One region of the Dickeya lacustris genome, then DNA from elsewhere that is predicted to be linked to it. Evidence: predicted binding sites of a transcription regulator. Region 1 holds the regulator's gene; the other holds the start of a gene.
What was found. Region 1 encodes Fur, which represses iron uptake genes when iron is present. Its sites were predicted from a motif close to ATAATAATGAGAACNACTATCAA; they were not measured.
Positions count from the first base shown of each region.

Region 1 (9,466 bases):
CTTACATTTCATAGAAGCACTATGTTCTGTAATCGTCAAAAACAAAGGAACATTTAGATCGTGATATCCGTTTAAAAGCTAATATAAATTATATATTTTTTTAATTATCCACATTTTCAGTTATATAGTTCAACCATGGTATTTTAAAAAAATTAAAAAAACATTAAGGCGAAGGTTAAAAAACAGGCAAATCGCTGACTTCCGCCATTTGCTTCTGTGGTTACAGATACACGTTTATCCATCAGAGTGTGTCTGCTATGATTAGCGCATAGCGGGTAACGCAGAAACCATACCCTTAAGAATCAAGAGGTTATTATATCTATGGCTCTCATAGGCATTTTTTTTGGCAGTGACACAGGCAATACTGAAAATATTGCCAAAACTCTCCAGCAGCATCTGGGCAGCGACGTTGCCGAGCTACACGATATTGCCAAAAGCAGCAAGGAAGACCTTGAACGTTTTGACATCCTGCTGCTGGGCATTCCAACCTGGTATTACGGTGAAGCACAGTGTGATTGGGATGACTTTTTCCCAACGCTTGAAGAGATTGATTTTGAAGGTAAATTGGTCGCACTTTTCGGGTGTGGCGACCAGGAAGATTATGCAGAATACTTCTGCGATGCCATGGGGACAATCCGTGACATCATCGAACCGCGCGGCGCGACGATTGTCGGTCACTGGCCAACGCAGGGCTATTACTTTGAAGCGTCGAAAGGTCTGGCCGATGACAACCATTTTATCGGTCTGGCGATTGACGAAGACCGTCAGCCGGAATTGACTGGCGAGCGTGTTAGCACGTGGGTCAAACAAATCAGCGAAGAACTGAACCTGAAAGCATTGCTGGCCTAAGCCAGAACGGGGCTCTGCGCGACTGTCACCCAGAGCCCCGCTGTTTACCCGCATACAAATTATTCGCATGCAGAGGTTGGTGGGGCACAACTCGCTGAATCATCGGGTTTGTTATTATCGGCATTGGTAAAAAAGGCAAATGCCAAAATAGCGATAGATAAAAACTATCGCAATCAGTTGTACAATTTTTTAACTTTTTTCCCCGGCAAGGTACACTATCCACATGTTTGGCCGTATCGCACCTTGCACTTCTCTTGCCATACAACCTGCGTTTTGCCACAAAGAACACAAAAAACAGCGAGTTGGTGAGTATTATATTGTAAAAGTTCGGTGGTTTTCATTTTAACGCCACAGTTCTATAATTGATGCGCTGTGACCTTTTTTAAGCCAACCGACGACATCAGGCTTATAGCCTCCCAGATAAAGCACGTAACAGGACTAAATCCGCATGACTGACAACAACACCGCATTAAAAAAGGCTGGCCTGAAAGTAACGCTTCCGAGACTGAAAATTCTGGAAGTGCTTCAGGACCCTCAATGCCACCACGTCAGTGCGGAAGATTTATACAAGAAACTGATTGATATGGGCGAGGAAATCGGCCTTGCCACTGTTTATCGCGTACTGAATCAGTTTGATGATGCAGGTATTGTTACCCGCCACAACTTTGAAGGCGGCAAATCCGTTTTCGAGCTGACTCAGCAGCACCACCATGATCACCTGATTTGTCTGGATTGTGGCCGAGTCATTGAGTTTAGTGATGAGTCAATTGAAGCTCGTCAGCGTGAGATTTCCGAAAAATATGGCATCAAACTGACCAACCACAGTTTGTATCTTTACGGCCATTGCAGCAACGGCGATTGCCGTGAAGATGAAAGCGCACACGACGGGCGTTAATCACACAAACGGTACGCCGAATTACTGCACAAAAAAATAAAACCGCCTCGGCGGTTTTATTTTTAGTTCGCATCGCGGGCAACGTTTTAACCGGCCCAACTATCACGCAGACCTACCGTGCGATTGAACACCAGATTATCCGCGCTTGAATAGAGACGATCGGCGCAGAAATACCCTTCGCGTTCAAATTGATAAGCCTTCTCAACCGGGGCCTCACGCAAGCTTGCCTCAACAACCCCCTCAACCACTTTCAACGAATCCGGGTTGATAGTGGAGAGAAAATCGTCCGCAGCGCCTGGGTTAGCTACGCTGAACAAGCGATCGTACAAACGGAACTGAGCCGGTACAGCATGCGACGCCGACACCCAGTGAATAACGCCTTTTACTTTGCGCCCATCTGCCGGATCTTTACTCAGCGTTTGCGAATCATAGCTGCAATAGATAGCCGTGATTACGCCTTGCTCATCTTTCTCAATGCGTTCGGCCTTAATGACATACGCATTGCGCAGACGCACTTCTTTACCAAGCACCAGACGTTTGTATTGCTTATTGGCTTCTTCACGGAAATCAGCGCGATCGATATACACTTCGCGGCTAAACGCTACCTGGCGCGTCCCCATCTCTGGGTTGTTGGGATGATTTGGCATCGCAAGCCACTCTTCATGCCCTTCAGGTAAGTTCTCAATCACCACCTTGACGGGGTCGAGCACTGCCATGGCACGTGGGGCGCTCTCATTCAAATCGTCGCGAATGCAAGACTCCAGAGCGGCCATTTCCACGGTGTTGTCCTGCTTGGTCACACCGATACGGCGGCAAAACTCACGGATAGACGCAGCGGTATAGCCACGACGACGCAAGCCGGAAATCGTCGGCATACGCGGGTCATCCCACCCTTCGACGACTTTCTCGCTCACCAACAGATTCAGTTTACGCTTAGACATCACCGCGTATTCCAGATTCAGGCGAGAAAACTCATACTGACGAGGATGCGCCGGAATCGTGATGTTATCCAGCACCCAATCATACAGGCGGCGGTTATCCTGAAATTCCAGTGTACACAATGAATGCGTAATCCCTTCCAGCGCATCGGAAATGCAGTGGGTAAAGTCATACATTGGGTAGATGCACCATTTGTTGCCGGTCTGGTGATGCTCGGCAAACTTGATGCGGTATAACACCGGGTCACGCATCACGATAAACGGTGAGGCCATATCGATTTTGGCGCGCAGGCAAGCAGTGCCTTCGGCAAAATCACCGGCGCGCATTTTTTCAAACAACGCCAGGTTCTCTTGCACACCGCGATCGCGATATGGACTATTTTTCCCGGCGGTCGTCAGCGTACCGCGATATTCACGAATCTGCTCAGGCGTCAATTCATCGACATAGGCCAGGCCTTTATTAATCAGCTCAACCGCATAAAGGTACAACTGGTCGAAATAATTAGATGAATAGCGGACTTCGCCACTCCATGAAAACCCCAGCCATTGCACGTCATGTTTGATGGATTCGACGTATTCAATGTCTTCCTTCACTGGGTTCGTGTCATCAAAGCGCAGATTGCACTGACCGCTGTAATCCTCTGCGATACCAAAATTCAGGCAGATAGATTTTGCATGGCCAATATGCAGATAACCGTTTGGCTCCGGCGGGAAACGAGTCTGTATATGCTCATGCTTACCAGAAGCCAGATCTTCATCAATAATCTGACGAATAAAGTTGGTTGGGCGGGCTTCAGCCTCACTCATGTTTGGTTCCTCAAAATACGAAAAAACAACCCATAACCGCTAATGATCCAACAAGCCACGCTTTGAAACAACCGTTTGTTTCACGAAAGTTTAAGATAAAAAAACGGAGCCCATGGTTCACATGCACTCCGTTTTCACGTTTAACACTCAGCGAACGCGCGGTAGGCGCGAATCAGACAACGTCAATCCGCTATCGTCGATGAAACATCACGCAACGCTGCGGCAATACTCTCAGCCTGTGTTCCAACCACAATTTGCACACTCTGCTTATTAAGACGAATCACCCCAGCCGCACCGAGCTGGCGAGCGGCGGTTTCATCCACCAGCGCAGAATCTTTCACGCTCAGGCGCAAACGAGTAATACAGGCATCAATGCCAGTCAGATTATTTGCCCCGCCAATCGCCTGTAAATATCCCTGCGCTATCGCCTGGCTGCTTGCAGCGCCTGCCGGAGCCTGCGCTGGCGCCGCATCCGAGCCCGTTTCACGCTCACGCCCTGGCGTCATCAGGTTAAAGCGAGTAATGGTGAAGCGGAAAACCAGATAATAAATAACGAAAAAGACGAAACCTTGCAGCAGCAACATGTACCAATGCGTCGCCAGCGGATTGCGAGAAGAAAGCACCAGGTCAACCAAACCGGCACTGAAACCAAAACCTGCGATCCACTGCATACTGGCAGCAATAAAGACTGAAATACCGGTTAGCAAAGCATGCAGAACATACAATACCGGAGCCACAAACATAAAAGAGAATTCCAGTGGCTCGGTGATACCGGTGAAAAAGGCAGCAAACGCGGCGGCCATCATAATTCCCGCCACCCGGCTGCGATTCTCAGGACGAGCGCAGTGGTAAATCGCCAGCGCAGCGCCAGGCAAGCCAAACATCATAATCGGGAAGAACCCTGCCTGATAACGACCGGTGATACCGGGAATCGCTTTACCGGCGTCAATGGCCTGCTGGCCACTCAGGAAGTTGGGAATATCGTTAATACCGGCAACGTCAAACCAGAATACGGAGTTAAGCGCATGGTGCAGCCCAACAGGAATGAGCAGACGGTTAAAGAAGGCATACACACCGGCACCCACCGATCCCAATTGTTGAATCTGCTCACCAAACCCAACCAGCGCGTTATAGATAACCGGCCAGACATACATCAGTACAAATGCGACCACAATCATCAGCAATGACACCAATATCGGCACCAGTCTGCGGCCACTAAAGAAAGAGAGCGCTTCGGGTAATTTGACGTGGCTATAGCGGTTATACAGTTCAGCGGCGATCACCCCGACTAAAATACCAATAAATTGGTTTTCAATTTTGCCAAACGCTTTAGGCACATTCGCCAGCGGAATATGTTGAATCATTGCCACAGCTGCCGGAGAACACAGCGTAGTCAGTACCAGATAACCAACGAAACCGGATAATGCCGCCGCACCATCCTTATCTTTTGACATGCCATATGCCACCCCGACGGCAAACAGCACCGCCATATGCTCAATGATGGCCGCACCAGATTTAATCAGCAATGCCGCCAGCGCGTTCTCGCTTCCCCAACCTACAGGATCAATCCAGTATCCGACCCCCATCAGGATGGCGGCGGCGGGTAATGTCGCAACCGGCACCATCAAGGCGCGACCTACCTTCTGTAAATAACTGAGTGTACTCACCTTCCCCCCTCTTGCCCTTTACGGGCAATAAAATTGTCTGTCAGCCTTGTCATTAAAAAAACCCGCCAGCCTTGTGGGCCTGGTCAGAGTGCAAAAAAATATTTCGCCACGCAAATTAATAACCGTGATTATGTGATAAAAATCACTACAAAATCACATACAAAAAGTTTATGAAGCTTCATTTATACAACTTATTTCAAGACTAAAAAAAACAAGATACACTAGCGAGCAGAGATTAAAGTGAAACAATCGCGCTCGGTTGTCATCACTGAATATCGCCATGTTAAGACAGAATCCCGATAGCCGCGAACCGTGAACAGAGATGGCGGCATGTATTTAGCCCGCGCGACCAGGAGAGCCTTATGAGATTGATTCCATTAACTACCCCAGCCCAGGTTGGCAAGTGGGCTGCCCGCCATATTGCAAACCGGATTGCCGCCTTTAAGCCAACGGCGGAAAAGCCGTTCCTGCTGGGGCTGCCAACCGGAAGTTCACCGCTGGAAGCCTATAAATCGTTAATTGAACTTCATCAGGCAGGTGCCGTCAGCTTCAAACATGTTGTCACCTTTAATATGGATGAATACGTTGGCTTACCGCCGGATCATGCAGAAAGTTATCGTACCTTCATGTACCAGAACTTCTTCAATCACATTGATATTCCTGATGAAAATATTAACCTGCTAGACGGTAACGCACAGGATATCGAGGCGGAATGTCAACGATATGAAGACAAAATCAAATCTTACGGCAAAATTCACCTGTTTATGGGGGGCGTTGGGAATGATGGTCATATCGCGTTTAACGAACCCGCCTCATCGCTGGTGTCCCGTACTCGTATCAAAACGTTGACAGAAGAAACGCGTATCGCCAACTCCCGCTTTTTCAACGGGGATGTCAGCCAGGTTCCTAAATACGCGCTGACCGTCGGCGTCGGTACGCTGCTAGATGCCGAGGAAGTGATGATTCTGGTGTCAGGACGCCATAAAGCGCTGGCGCTTCAGGCCGCTGTTGAAGGTAATGTCAATCACCTGTGGACTATCAGTTGCCTGCAATTACATGCTAAAGCCATCATGGTATGTGATGAGCCTTCCACCATGGAGTTAAAGGTGAAAACCGTTAAATATTTCCGTGAGCTGGAAGCTGACAATCTCAATAATCTGTAACCGGTAAGCCAGGAGCTTATGATGTTCGCGTTAACCCATGGTCGAATTTTTACCGGCCATCAGATACTGGATGACCATGCTGTCATCATCGCTAACGGCTTGATCCAAGCTGTCTGTCCTAGCCGTGACGTACCGGCTACCCTTCCGCGCACCTCCCTTGAGGGGGCGCTGCTCAGTCCCGGCTTTATTGATCTGCAACTCAATGGCTGTGGCGGCGTACAATTTAACGATGCGCTGGAAAATATTTCGGTCAAAACCCTCAGCACCATGCAACGCGCAAACGAGCGCTCAGGATGCACCAGTTTTTTACCCACATTGATTACCTCTTCCGACGAGTATATGCGCCATGGTATCGGCGTGATGCGGGCCTGGCTTGCCCAGCATCGCCATCAGGCATTAGGGCTGCACCTCGAAGGCCCCTGGCTTAATCGCGCCAAAAAAGGCACCCATGACGCAAACCTGATTCGCGAGCCAGACGACGAACTGGTCGAGTATCTGTGTGAAAATGCAGATGTTATCAGCAAAATTACGCTAGCGCCGGAAACCGTGCCGGAAGCCTTAATACAGCGTCTTAACGCCGCAGGTATCATTGTTTCTGCCGGGCACTCCAATGCGAGCTGGGAGCAGGCCAAACGCGGCTTTGCAGCCGGCATCCGCTTTGCAACCCACCTGTTTAATGCCATGCCGCCATTAAGCGGCCGCGAACCTGGGCTGGTCGGCGCGGTTTACGACGCACCGGAAATTTATTGTGGCATTATTGCCGACGGTCATCATGTCAGTTGGGCAAACATCCGTAACACGAAACGCATCAAAGGTGACAAGCTGGTGCTGGTGACGGATGCCACTGCACCGGCAGGCTCTGATATCGACCAGTTCACATTTGCCGGTAAACCCATATACTACCGTGACGGTATCTGTGTCGATGAGCACGGCACCCTCAGTGGGTCGGCTCTGACCATGATTGATGCTGTACGCAATTGCGTAGAACACGCGGGCATTGCACTGGAAGAGGCGCTCAGAATGGCAACGCTCTACCCGGCAAGAGCCATCGCAGAAGACCACCGTCTCGGCAGTCTCTGCGTCGGGAAGGTGGCGAACCTGACGGTGATGTCCCGAGATTTAGCTATCATCAGTACGTTCGTCAATGGCGAGGAAACCTATCACTCGCGCTGACCACGATTGAATCAACACGAGTAATGCGTCATGACCCCAGGCGGACACACCCAGATAGGAAATATTGATCTGGTCAAACAGTTAAACAGTGCGGTCGTGTACCGCCTGATTGATCAGCAAGGGCCGATTTCGCGAATTCAAATTTCCGAACAAAGCCAACTTGCCCCCGCCAGCGTCACAAAAATCACCCGCCAGCTACTTGAGCGCGGCTTGATAAAAGAAGTTGACCAGCAAGCGTCTACTGGCGGGCGGCGCGCTATCTCTATCGTTTCGGAAACGCGCCCGTTTCATACGGTAGCAGTCAGGCTTGGCCGCCATGACGCCACCCTTGCGTTGTACGATCTGCAAGGCAAACGGCTCGAAGAAGAACACTGCGCTCTGCCGCAGCAAACACAAGAGAGCTTGCAATATGCCTTGTTTGACGCCATCGCTAACTTCATTAACCAGCATCAGCGCCGACTTCGCGAATTAATCGCCATTTCCGTTGTATTGCCTGGTCTGGTAGACCCGCTGGCAGGGGTAGTGCATTACATGCCGCATATTGAGGTCAACCGCTGGCCATTGGTGGAGAACCTGCGTCAACGCTTCCAGGTGCATAGTTTCGTCGGCCATGATATTCGCAGCCTCGCATTGGCCGAACACTACTTCGGTGCCACTCGTGACTGCCAGGACTCGCTGCTGGTGCGAGTGCATCGTGGCACTGGCGCAGGGATTTTGGTCAATGGACAAATCTTTCTTGGCAGCAACGGCAATGTTGGCGAAATTGGCCATATCCAGCTTGATCCGCTGGGCGATCGCTGCCACTGCGGCAACTTTGGTTGTCTTGAAACCGTAGTATCAAACGGTGCGCTCGAACAGCGTGCTCGCCACCTCTTGCAGCAGGGGTTTAGCAGCAAACTGACGGTAGACAACTGTCAGATTAACGCGATTTGTAAAGCGGCAAATAAAGGCGACATTCTGGCCACCAACCTGATTGAAACCGCCGGCCAGCAGTTGGGTAAAGCCATTTCGATAGCCATCAATTTATTTAACCCGCAGCGCGTGGTGATAGCAGGAGAAATTACCGAATCCAGCCGCTTATTATTACCCGCGATTGAGCGCTGTATTCACACGCAGGTTCTCAAAGAGTTTCGTCAGCATTTGCCGGTCGTGGTGTCCGAGCTACAGCATCTGTCAGCCATTGGCGCTTTCGCGCTGGTCAAACGCGCCATGCTCAACGGCGTTTTGCTACAGCGTCTGCTTGAAAATCAGTAAGTTTACCTTCCTACCATAAGGCCGGATTATGCAATCGCTAAAAATCCGGCACCTTCTCACTGCCCTTTTAAAGAAAAAAGAATAAATCCCCCATAAAATTGCCTATTCATCAGCACAATGGCTTTTTTCATTAAATGATATTGAATTGCCATACTGTTTTGATGCTAAATCAGTGTTACCGACACGGCGGAACATCATCAACGATGATGGCATGCGGCAGGGAAACTGCTGATAACCGCCCTCAATTCTGACTGTTTTGACGCCATGGGCGTAATGAAGGGAGCCTCTTGTATGTGTTCTATTTTTGGTGTGCTTGATCTGAAAACCGACCCGGTTGAACTGCGTAAAAAAGCGCTTGAGTTGTCACGACTGATGCGCCATCGCGGCCCAGACTGGTCGGGTATCTATGCCAGCGATAAAGCCATTCTGGCTCATGAGCGCCTCTCGATTGTCGATGTCAACACCGGCGCGCAACCGCTCTACAATCAGGCTCACACCCACGTTCTGGCCGTGAACGGTGAAATTTACAACCATCAGGCTCTGCGCCAGCAATACGGCGACCGCTACCAGTTCCAGACCGGTTCTGACTGCGAAGTCATTCTGGCGCTGTATCAGGAGAAAGGGCCGGAATTTTTGGATGAACTGCGTGGCATGTTTGCCTTCGCCCTGTATGACAGCGAAAAAGACGCCTACCTGATTGGCCGTGACCATCTTGGCATT
Region 1 is NZ_CP114280.1:3,945,287-3,954,752, reverse strand. It holds gene fldA (flavodoxin FldA) at 322-849, shown strand; gene fur (ferric iron uptake transcriptional regulator) at 1,298-1,744, shown strand; gene glnS (glutamine--tRNA ligase) at 1,831-3,489, opposite strand; gene nagE (N-acetylglucosamine-specific PTS transporter subunit IIBC) at 3,672-5,156, opposite strand; gene nagB (glucosamine-6-phosphate deaminase) at 5,519-6,319, shown strand; gene nagA (N-acetylglucosamine-6-phosphate deacetylase) at 6,341-7,492, shown strand; gene nagC (DNA-binding transcriptional regulator NagC) at 7,523-8,746, shown strand; gene asnB (asparagine synthase B) at 9,038-9,466, shown strand, end outside.

Region 2 (9,466 bases), 1.5 Mb from region 1:
CCAATCTGAGCATTAAACTGGATAGCAATGATTACACCATTAGCGATGGCAAAACCCGTTGGCAGTGCGATTCGGCCAAAGTCAGCGGCCAGCCGCTATGCCATAAGCTGTGACGTAACCCCATGTGAGTACGATTGACGCCGGACGGCTGTGTCATCAGGCACGGCGTCTGGCGAAGGTTCTGCGTTAAGAGCACCTTGAGACATGGCCGCTTGCGGTATACACCGTGATACCGCAAGCCTTGTTTATCACAGGTTTTGCTTATCAGGCGCGGGTTTGCTGGCGAATCATCTCAAGGTAGATCTCGCGCAGTTTGCGCGCAACCGGCCCGGGTTCTCCGTTACCAATCGCTTTGCCATCAATGGCTATCACCGGCCAGACAAACGTGGTCGCCGAGCTGATAAAGGCTTCTTTGGCGCAATACGCTTCTTGTGGCGTGAAGGGGCGCTCTTCTACCGTCAGATGATGATCGGCTGCCAGTTGCAGCAGCGCGCGGCGGGTAATGCCATGCAAAATGTCGTGACTCAGCGGGCGGGTGATGACATGGTCATATGGCATCAACGATATAGCAGTTGCTGGAACTGCCTTCGGTCACATAACCATCCTCAACCAGCCAGGCGTCATCGGCATTTTTTTCATGCGCCCAGGCTTTTGCCATACAAGCCATCAGCAGGCTGACCGTTTTGATATCGCGCCGATGCCAGCGCAAGTCCGGGCAGGTAATAGCGCGAATACCGTGACGGGCATGCGGATGGTCGATAAGCGAGCGAGCCTGGGTAAAGAGCACCAGCGTGGGGGTGGCGTTGGTCGGCAGCGCGAAGTCCCTGTCCCCCGTGTTGCCCCGGCTGAGTTGCAAATAAATGCCGCCTTCCTCAAGCTGGTTTTTTTCAATCAACGCCAGATGAATGGCACGCAGCTCCGCCGTACTGACAGGCAGCGGTAAATTCAGCTCGGTGCATGAGCGGGCGAGCCGCGCCATGTGGCCGTCAAATTCAGCCAGCCTGCCGTTGATGACCGCTGTCACTTCATACACCGCATCGGCAAACAGAAAACCGCGATCGAACACCGAAACCGAGGCCTGCGCTTCGGGCATGTAGCAACCATTAACATAAACAATACGTGACATTAGGCGACTCCGGTTAAACAAGGACGGGGCTGACCCCATAAACCCTCTTCAGGTAAATACAATTGACTGTCTCGCCAGACAAGGCCGCCGACGCGGTCATCGGCAAGCAGTAGCGGGCCGTCGAGATCGACGGTTTGCACGCCTTGCGCGACCAGTGTCGCTGGTGCCATCGATAGCGATGTACTGACCATGCAGCCCACCATGATGCCAAACCCCTGAGCCTGTGCCGCCTGACGCAGCAGCAGCGCCTCGGTCAACCCGCCGGTTTTATCCAGCTTGATGTTGATATGTTCGTAACGCGATGACAGGCCGGGCAGCGATTGGCGGTCATGGCAGGATTCATCAGCGCATAACGCAATCGGATGGGGTAATTCCGCCAGCGCAGCATCGTCACTGGCGGGCAGCGGTTGTTCAATCAGGCTGACGCCAAGGCGCAGCAGTTCCGGCACCAGTTTTAGGTATAAATCCGGCGTCCACCCCTCGTTGGCATCGACAATCAGTTTGGCCGTCGGCGCGCGTTCACGCACGGCTGCCACGCGTTCAATGTCACTGGCATCGGCCAGTTTGAGCTTTAGCAATGGGCGATGAGCATGGCGTCGGGCGGCCTCGGCCATCTTTTCAGGGCTATCCAGCGAGAGGGTGAACGCGCTCATCAGCGGCCTGGGGCGAGGCAGGCCAGCCAGTTGCCATACCGGTGTGCTGCGCTGCTGACAGGCCAAATCCCACAGCGCGCAATCCAGTGCGTTACGCGCCGCGCCCGCAGGCAGGCAGTGTTGCAATGCCTGGCAATCAAGGCCTTCGCGTACCGCCGCGTGCTGTGCCCAGAGCTGTGCTGCAACGCCGTCAATACTTTCACCGTAACGAGCGTAAGGGACGCTTTCGCCATGCCCTTCATAATGCCCGTCGCGTATCGTCACCTTGATGACATCAGCGTGGGTCTTGCTGCCGCGTGAGACGCGAAAGGTTTCTTTGAGCGCCCAGCGCTCATGAGTCACGAACAGTTCAGCCATGATGGTGCCCGTTAGAGTTGGTCAATAATGCGCTCAACGCCCTGGCGAAGCGGGTCAACCACCGGCAGCCCGAGCTGTTTTTCCAGTTCGGTCATGTACGCCAGCGCCTGTTCTTCCGGCATCTGTGCGCTGTTAATCGACACACCGACAAAGCGGGCATGAGGATTGGTCAGGCGCGCCATCGTCAGGTTCAGGTCAAGGCAGGCCCGCAGGTCGGGCAGCGGATAGTCAACACCGCGCATATGGGTGCGAGTGGGCTCGTGGCACAGCACAAGCGCATCGGGCTGTGCGCCGTGAATAATACCGGTGGTCACGCCGGCATAGGAGGGGTGAAACAGCGAGCCCTGACCCTCTATCACATCCCAGTGCGCTGCGTCATTGTCCGGGGAGAGGGCTTCAACTGCGCCAGCAATAAAATCAGAAACCACGGCATCAATACTGACGCCCGCGCCGGAAATCAGAACGCCCGTCTGTCCGGTGGCGCGAAATGTCGCGCTGTGACCTCGCGCCAACAGAGCTTTTTCAATTGCCAACGCGGTATACATTTTACCGCAGGAGCAATCGGTACCGACCGGCAGCAGACGTTTGCCGCTGCGTTTACGTCCGCTGGCAACCGGGAACGCCTGTGTCGGATGACGCACATCAAACAGCGAGCGGCCAAGCTGCGCTGCCAGCGACTGAATTTCCGGCACATCGGCCAGTTTGTTGTGCAAACCGGCGGCTAAATCCATCCCGCACTCCAGCGCCTGGCGTAATACCGCTATCCAGGCCTCAGAAATAATACCGCCACGGTTCGCCACCCCGATGACCAGCGTGCGCGCTCCGCCAGCCGCTGCCGCGTGAATATCCATATTCGGCAGGCCGCAGTCGGCCTGGCATCCCGCCATCCGATATTGCCCTACACAATATTCCGGGTGCCATTGTTGAATACCCATCGCCACCTTGGCGGCTAATTGGTCGTGTGCATCACCGAGAAACAGCAAATAAGGCTTCTTAATATCCATGGCGGGCTCCATAACTATGCTCCATAACTATGATCAATAATTATAAACGTGGTTAATACTCTGAGCGTGCTATTGCATTTTTGGTCAAATAAATAAATGAATTCTTCGCTGGGAAGATACATTATCTTGCTTGCTGCTTTTCTCATTCTGTTTATCTGATATGCGTTGATGACCGATATTACCAATCGGTTTTATATTGTCAATAACCCTATTTATTTAGTGTTTTATGCTATCTATTAGTATGTATTTTCATTTATTAACTTATATTTATTGTATTTAAGGTTTTTTATTTCATTTATTTTTGCTGTTTTTATCTCTGGTGGTTTTTTATAAAAAGAGCGGTTTTTTTATTTTTTAAATTAACTATTTTGGTGCGCTGCGCGCTATTTTGGTGCTCTGTAAAATAATTCGGAATGTATTTCTTGTATATTACGGCCTGTTGTTAATTGAATGCGAGAGAATGTATTTAGCGGGTTAAATTCATGAGTGGTGATGGGGCAGAACATCGCCATGTCACGCGGTGATTGCCAAATACATGCGCCAATATAGGGCGTGCATCAATCGGCCCTGCTGACGGCTTCACGGTATGATGGCGGTGAAGAAAGTGGAATGTGCGTTGCTCATCACACATTTGCTGAGAGTATTCCTTCTAAACACGCTGAAACCGGCCATGGCGGTTATAGTGACTGACGTGTAGGTGATGCCTGATGATGCAGCGAGCCGCGCCGCTGCCAGGGCAAGCCACTATTCCCTGTTTTTTGCCTGTTTCCTGTCTGTTCTCTGGCATTGCTGGGGCCATTTTTTGTGCGTTCTGATGCAGGCTGGCACGCGGGGCACGGGGTTGTCACCGGTCTTTTATTGTGGGTTTGCATGCCAATTTATCGTCATTTTTTCTTGCGTCTGTGTCGTTCTCTGCGTGTGTTTCGTCTGGCGTTGCTACAGGCATCGCCGGGCCTGACTATGATGGTGTTTTTGATAGTGTGCAGCCTTATTTTTGTCGTCAGCAGTATCTGGACGTTTTGGGGCTCCTACCAGCGGGCGTTGGATGATGCGGAAAAAAACGCCATCAACTTATCGGTAGCGATGTCTCGTCAGGCCCAAGACACGTTTGCCCCGATTGAGGTGGCGATGGATGGGATGTTAAAGGGCCTGTCTCACATCGGAATGCTGGACTCAACCCGCGTAAAAAGTGTGTTAGATAGCCACCGGGCCGTGTTGCCGCAATTGGTTGGACTATATTTATTTGATGAGAAAGGCAACCTTATCGCCTCTACCAGTAATGGGCCGCTATATATTTATAATGCATCCCGGCGGGAGTATTTCTCTTTTTTAAAGCAAAATGACACCCCATCATTATATATCGCTAAAGTCGCTGTCAGTAATATTTCCCATAAACGCGTTATTCCGGTGGCTAAACGGGTCAATGGCCCTAACGGTGAATTCAAGGGCGTTTTTCTCGCCTCTGTCGATCATAATTACTTTGGTAATTTCTACAGTTACTTCAATCTGGATTATAACGGCGTCTTATCGCTCATGAATACGGATGGTCATGCAATTTATCTTTACCCACATTTAGACCAATATATTAATAGTGATTTTTCCAGCGGCGGATTATTTGAAAAATCACGCCTTGAGCACGGCAGTGGTAGTGGAACCTGGCGCACCACGCTGGATGGTCGGGTACGTATTCTTGCTTATGTAAAGCTACAGCGTTATCCGTTAATTGTTGCCGCAAGTCTGGATAAGGCGGCGATACAGCAGCGCTGGCTTGCGGATAATATGCCTGCCATCCTGCTCAATATTTTAGTGCTGTTTGCGATTGGCTTTCCCGGCAGTATTGTGCTGCGACAGGTGCGGCAAACGGTGCGAGCCAGCGATGATATTAGCCGGTTGCATCAGGAGATGACGGATAAAAATAAAGCGCTGCAACAGCTGGCGCTGCTTGACCCCCTGACCAAACTGGCCAACCGGCGTCGTTTTGATCGTTATCTGACGCAGGCGTTGCTCAACGCCCAGCAGGAAGACTTGCCGATGACGCTTATCATGCTGGATGTGGATTTTTTCAAACGTTACAACGACACCTATGGCCATGTGCAGGGCGATCATTGTCTGATGCAAATCGGGGCGGTACTCGCAGAGATGCCGCTGCCCGACCACGCGCTGGTTGCCCGTTATGGCGGTGAGGAGTTCGCTATTATTCTGCCAGGGTTATCCGGTGAGCAGGGCGAGGCGCTTGGTATTCAGGTGGTTGAGCAGATACGAGCGCGTGCCATTGCGCATCAGGCGTCATTGCTTGCCCATCAAGTTGTGACAGTGAGCGTTGGCGTTTATGCCTACTCCAGCGCCAATCCCTGTAGTCAGCAACGTCTGAAGGAGGGGGCCGATCAGGCATTGTATTTGGCAAAGAAAAAAGGGCGTGATAACTGCGTGCGCTTGTGAACCTTTCTGCTTATTCATCATGATGTTGTCTTGCAACCCCGTCCATTGCCGTAGCGCACCCGGGCCGGGTGGACATATTTAATTAGAAAAAATCGCTTTACCAAACCTTACGTTTGTCTATTAATACGAACCATTATCATTCTTTGTCATGTTCGTGTTAGCGATATGATAATGACCGTCGAGTCCGCAATGTCGCCGCTTGCTGCATGCGATAACGGTGAAGGAGTTGTCAGCCATGTTTGTTCCGTTACTCATTATGTTCCGCGAAGGGCTTGAAGCCGCGCTGATTGTCAGCCTGATAGCCAGTTACCTCAAACGTACCCAGCGTGAACACTGGATGGGCGCTGTGTGGGCGGGCGTTGGGCTGGCGCTGGCGCTCTGCCTGGGGTTGGGCGTGGTGATCAATGCCACCACCGGCGAATTTCCGCAAAAACAGCAAGAGCTGTTTGAGGGCGTGGTGGCGGTGGTCGCCGTCGTCATTCTGACCTGGATGGTGTTCTGGATGCGAAAAGTATCACGCTCGGTGCGCCTGCATCTGGAGTGTGCGGTCGATAACGCGCTCAATGCCGGTAAGCGCCAGGGGTGGGCGCTGGTGGCGATGGTGTTTTTTGCCGTGGCGCGCGAAGGGCTGGAGTCGGTGTTTTTTCTGCTGGCGGCGTTTGAGCAGGATGTCGGCATCGCCGCGCCCATTGGTGCGGTGCTGGGGCTAGTTTGCGCGGTGGTGGTGGGCGCGCTGATTTACTGGGGCGGCGTGAAGCTGCAACTGGCGCGTTTCTTTAAATGGAGCAGCCTGTTTATTTTGTTTGTCGCCGCCGGGCTTGCCGCAGGAGCCATTCGGGCGTTTCACGAGGCCGGATTGTGGAACGAATTTCAACAGGTGGCGTTTGATTTGAGTGCGGTTTTATCCACTCACAGCCTGGCCGGTACGATGCTTGAGGGCATGTTTGGCTATCAGGAAGCGCCGACAGTCAGTGAAGTGGCCGTGTACTGGCTCTACCTGATCCCGGCGTTGCTGTACTTCTTTTTACCTGCGCGCCCGGTGCAACGTGCGGCGACGGTGCCGCAGTCGCGTCAGCGCTAATCACTATTGTCAATCATGATGAGGCGCTGGGCCTGCCACGCGTCGTCATCCAGCGCCCATGATACGGGTATGAATAAAATTACTGCTATTAATCAGTCAATTAATAAAGGATGGCTCTATGTCTACACCCTATTTTCGTCGCACAGCTTTGAGTGTTGCACTGCTGGCATTGCCTGCGTTTGGCGTACTGGCTGCGGATATCCCGCAGGTGAAAGTGACGGTTAACGATAAGCAGTGTGAGCCGATGCAAGTGACGGTGCCTGCCGGAAAAACGCAGTTTGTGGTGACGAATGCCAGCCAGAAAAATCTGGAATGGGAAATCCTCAAAGGGGTGATGGTGGTTGAGGAGCGTGAAAATATCGCCCCCGGTTTCACCCAGAAAATGACCGCCACATTAGAGCAGGGCGAATATGACATGACCTGCGGGTTGCTGAGTAACCCGAAAGGCAAGCTGGTGGTCACGGCGGCGGCCGGAAATACCCCAGTACAAACCAATGTCCTCGATCTGGTCGGGCCGATTGCCGAATACAAAGTGTATGTCACTAAAGAAGTGGACGGGTTGGTTGCGCAGACCAAACGTTTCACCGATGCCATCAAAGCGGGCAAGCTGGATGACGCGCGTAAACTCTATGCGCCGACGCGCCAGCACTATGAGCGTATTGAGCCGATTGCCGAGTTGTTCTCCGATCTGGACGGCAGCATTGATGCCCGTGAGGATGACTACGAGCAAAAAGCGGCTGACCCGAAATTCACCGGGTTCCATCGGCTGGAAAAGGCGCTGTTTGCGGATAACAGCGTTAAGGACATGGCGAAGTATGCCGACCAGCTCTATGCCGATACGCAAGAGTTGCAGACGCGTATTGCCAGCCTGACCTTCCCGCCGAATAAAGTGGTAGGCGGGGCCGCCGGTTTGATTGAGGAGGTGGCGGCCACCAAAATCAGCGGTGAGGAAGATCGCTACAGCCGCACCGATCTGTGGGATTTTCAGGCCAATGTTGAGGGCGCACAGAAAATCGTCAACCTGTTACGTCCGCTACTGACCAAAGCTAACCCGGCGTTGCTGGCAAAAATCGACGCTAACTTTAAAACCGTTGATACGGTGCTGGCGAAATATAAAACGCCGGAGGGCTTTGCCTCTTATGAGAAGCTCAGTGATGCCGATCGCACGGCGCTAAAAGGCCCGATCACGGCGCTTGCGGAAGATTTAGCGCAGTTGCGCGGTGTGTTGGGTCTGGATTAAGGCAGGCGAATCATGAGTCGTTATCATGGCCCGCAGGATGGGCCCTCGACAGGGTTAAATGCGTGCCCGGCGCACGCCGAGCTGGTGTCACCCTCGCGCCGTCGCCTGTTGCAGGGGCTGGGGATGATGGGTGGCGCGCTGGCGCTGGGCGCGGGCCCGGCTGCCGCCACCGGGCAGACTTCCGCCGATGCCGCTGTGGATGAACGCTGGCAAAAGCAGCCATTTTACGGGCCGCATCAGGCCGGGATCACCACGCCGCAGCAGGCTGCCATGATGCTGGTGGCGTTTGATGTGCTGGCAGGCAACAAGGCTGATTTGGCGCGGTTGTTTCAACTGCTGACGCGGCGCATCGCTTTTTTGAGCACGGGCGGCAAGGTGGAATCGGTTGACCCGCGCCTGCCGCCGCTGGATTCCGGCATCATGGGGAGCAATATCTACCCAGACAACCTGACGATTACCGTGTCGGTAGGCGCATCGTTGTTTGATGAACGCTTTGGTTTACAGGCGCAAAAGCCGCGTAAACTTGAACGCATGACGCGCTTTCCCAATGATTCGCTCGATGCCAGCCTGTGCCACGGCGATCTGCTGTTGCAAATTTGCGCCAACACGCATGAAACGGTGTTGCATGCGTTGCGCGATATCATCAAGCAGACGCCGGATTTGCTCAGTGTGCGCTGGAAGCGCGAAGGGTTTATCTCGGCACATGCGGCGCGCAGTCAGGGCAAAGAAACGCCGATTAATTTGCTGGGCTTTAAAGATGGCACCGCCAATCCGAATAGTGCGGATAACGCGCTGATGGATGAAATCCTCTGGGTCGGGCCGCAGTCCGGCGAGCCGTCATGGACACAGGGTGGCAGCTATCAGGCCGCGCGCATCATCCGTTTTCATGTTGAATTCTGGGATCGCACGCCGCTTAAAGAGCAGCAGATGATTTTTGGCCGCGACAAGCACAGCGGTGCGCCGCTGGGCATGGTCAATGAGCATGACGAGCCGGATTACAGCCAAGACCCGCAAGGCCAGGTGATTCCGCTGGATGCCCATATTCGCCTGGCAAACCCGCGCACGCCGGAAAGCCGCGCCAATCTGATGTTGCGCCGGGGCTACAGCTATTCGCTGGGGGTAACAAACGCCGGTCAACTGGATATGGGGCTGCTGTTTGTCTGTTATCAGGCCGATCTGGAAAAGGGGTTTCTCGCGGTACAAAAACGGCTCAACGGCGAGCCGCTGGAGGAGTACATCAAGCCGATTGGCGGTGGCTACTTCTTTGTGCTGCCGGGGGTAAAACACCCTGACGACTGGCTCGCCAGCGTGTTGCTGGGTGGCGAGCCACAATAGCTCATAACACATCACCTCATTAGCATGAGGTGATGTGTTACTCCGCGCACTCCCTATCGGAATAGCCCACACACATCCTGCCGGTTGCACCCGCAGGCAACCGGCCGGGGCGAACTAGTTATCGTTATGCGGCGGGGCGGGCAACGGCGGTTGTCTGGTGCCTGTCAGCCGCTGTTTTACGCGCATGACGCTGGTAAACAGTACCGGGACGAACAGCACCGCCAACACCGT
Region 2 is NZ_CP114280.1:1,032,187-1,041,652, reverse strand. It holds gene O1Q98_RS04645 (DKNYY domain-containing protein) at 1-113, shown strand, start outside; partial or broken gene O1Q98_RS04640 (D-amino-acid transaminase) at 265-1,126, opposite strand; gene dgcA (N-acetyl-D-Glu racemase DgcA) at 1,126-2,136, opposite strand; gene dgcN (N-acetyltransferase DgcN) at 2,148-3,140, opposite strand; gene O1Q98_RS04625 (sensor domain-containing diguanylate cyclase) at 4,011-5,579, shown strand; gene efeU (iron uptake transporter permease EfeU) at 5,815-6,660, shown strand; gene efeO (iron uptake system protein EfeO) at 6,779-7,900, shown strand; gene efeB (iron uptake transporter deferrochelatase/peroxidase subunit) at 7,913-9,235, shown strand; gene O1Q98_RS04605 (multidrug efflux RND transporter permease subunit) at 9,350-9,466, opposite strand, start outside.
Region 2: a site for Fur is predicted at 5,697-5,719, ahead of efeU (iron uptake transporter permease EfeU). Genes of this name have one in related genera too.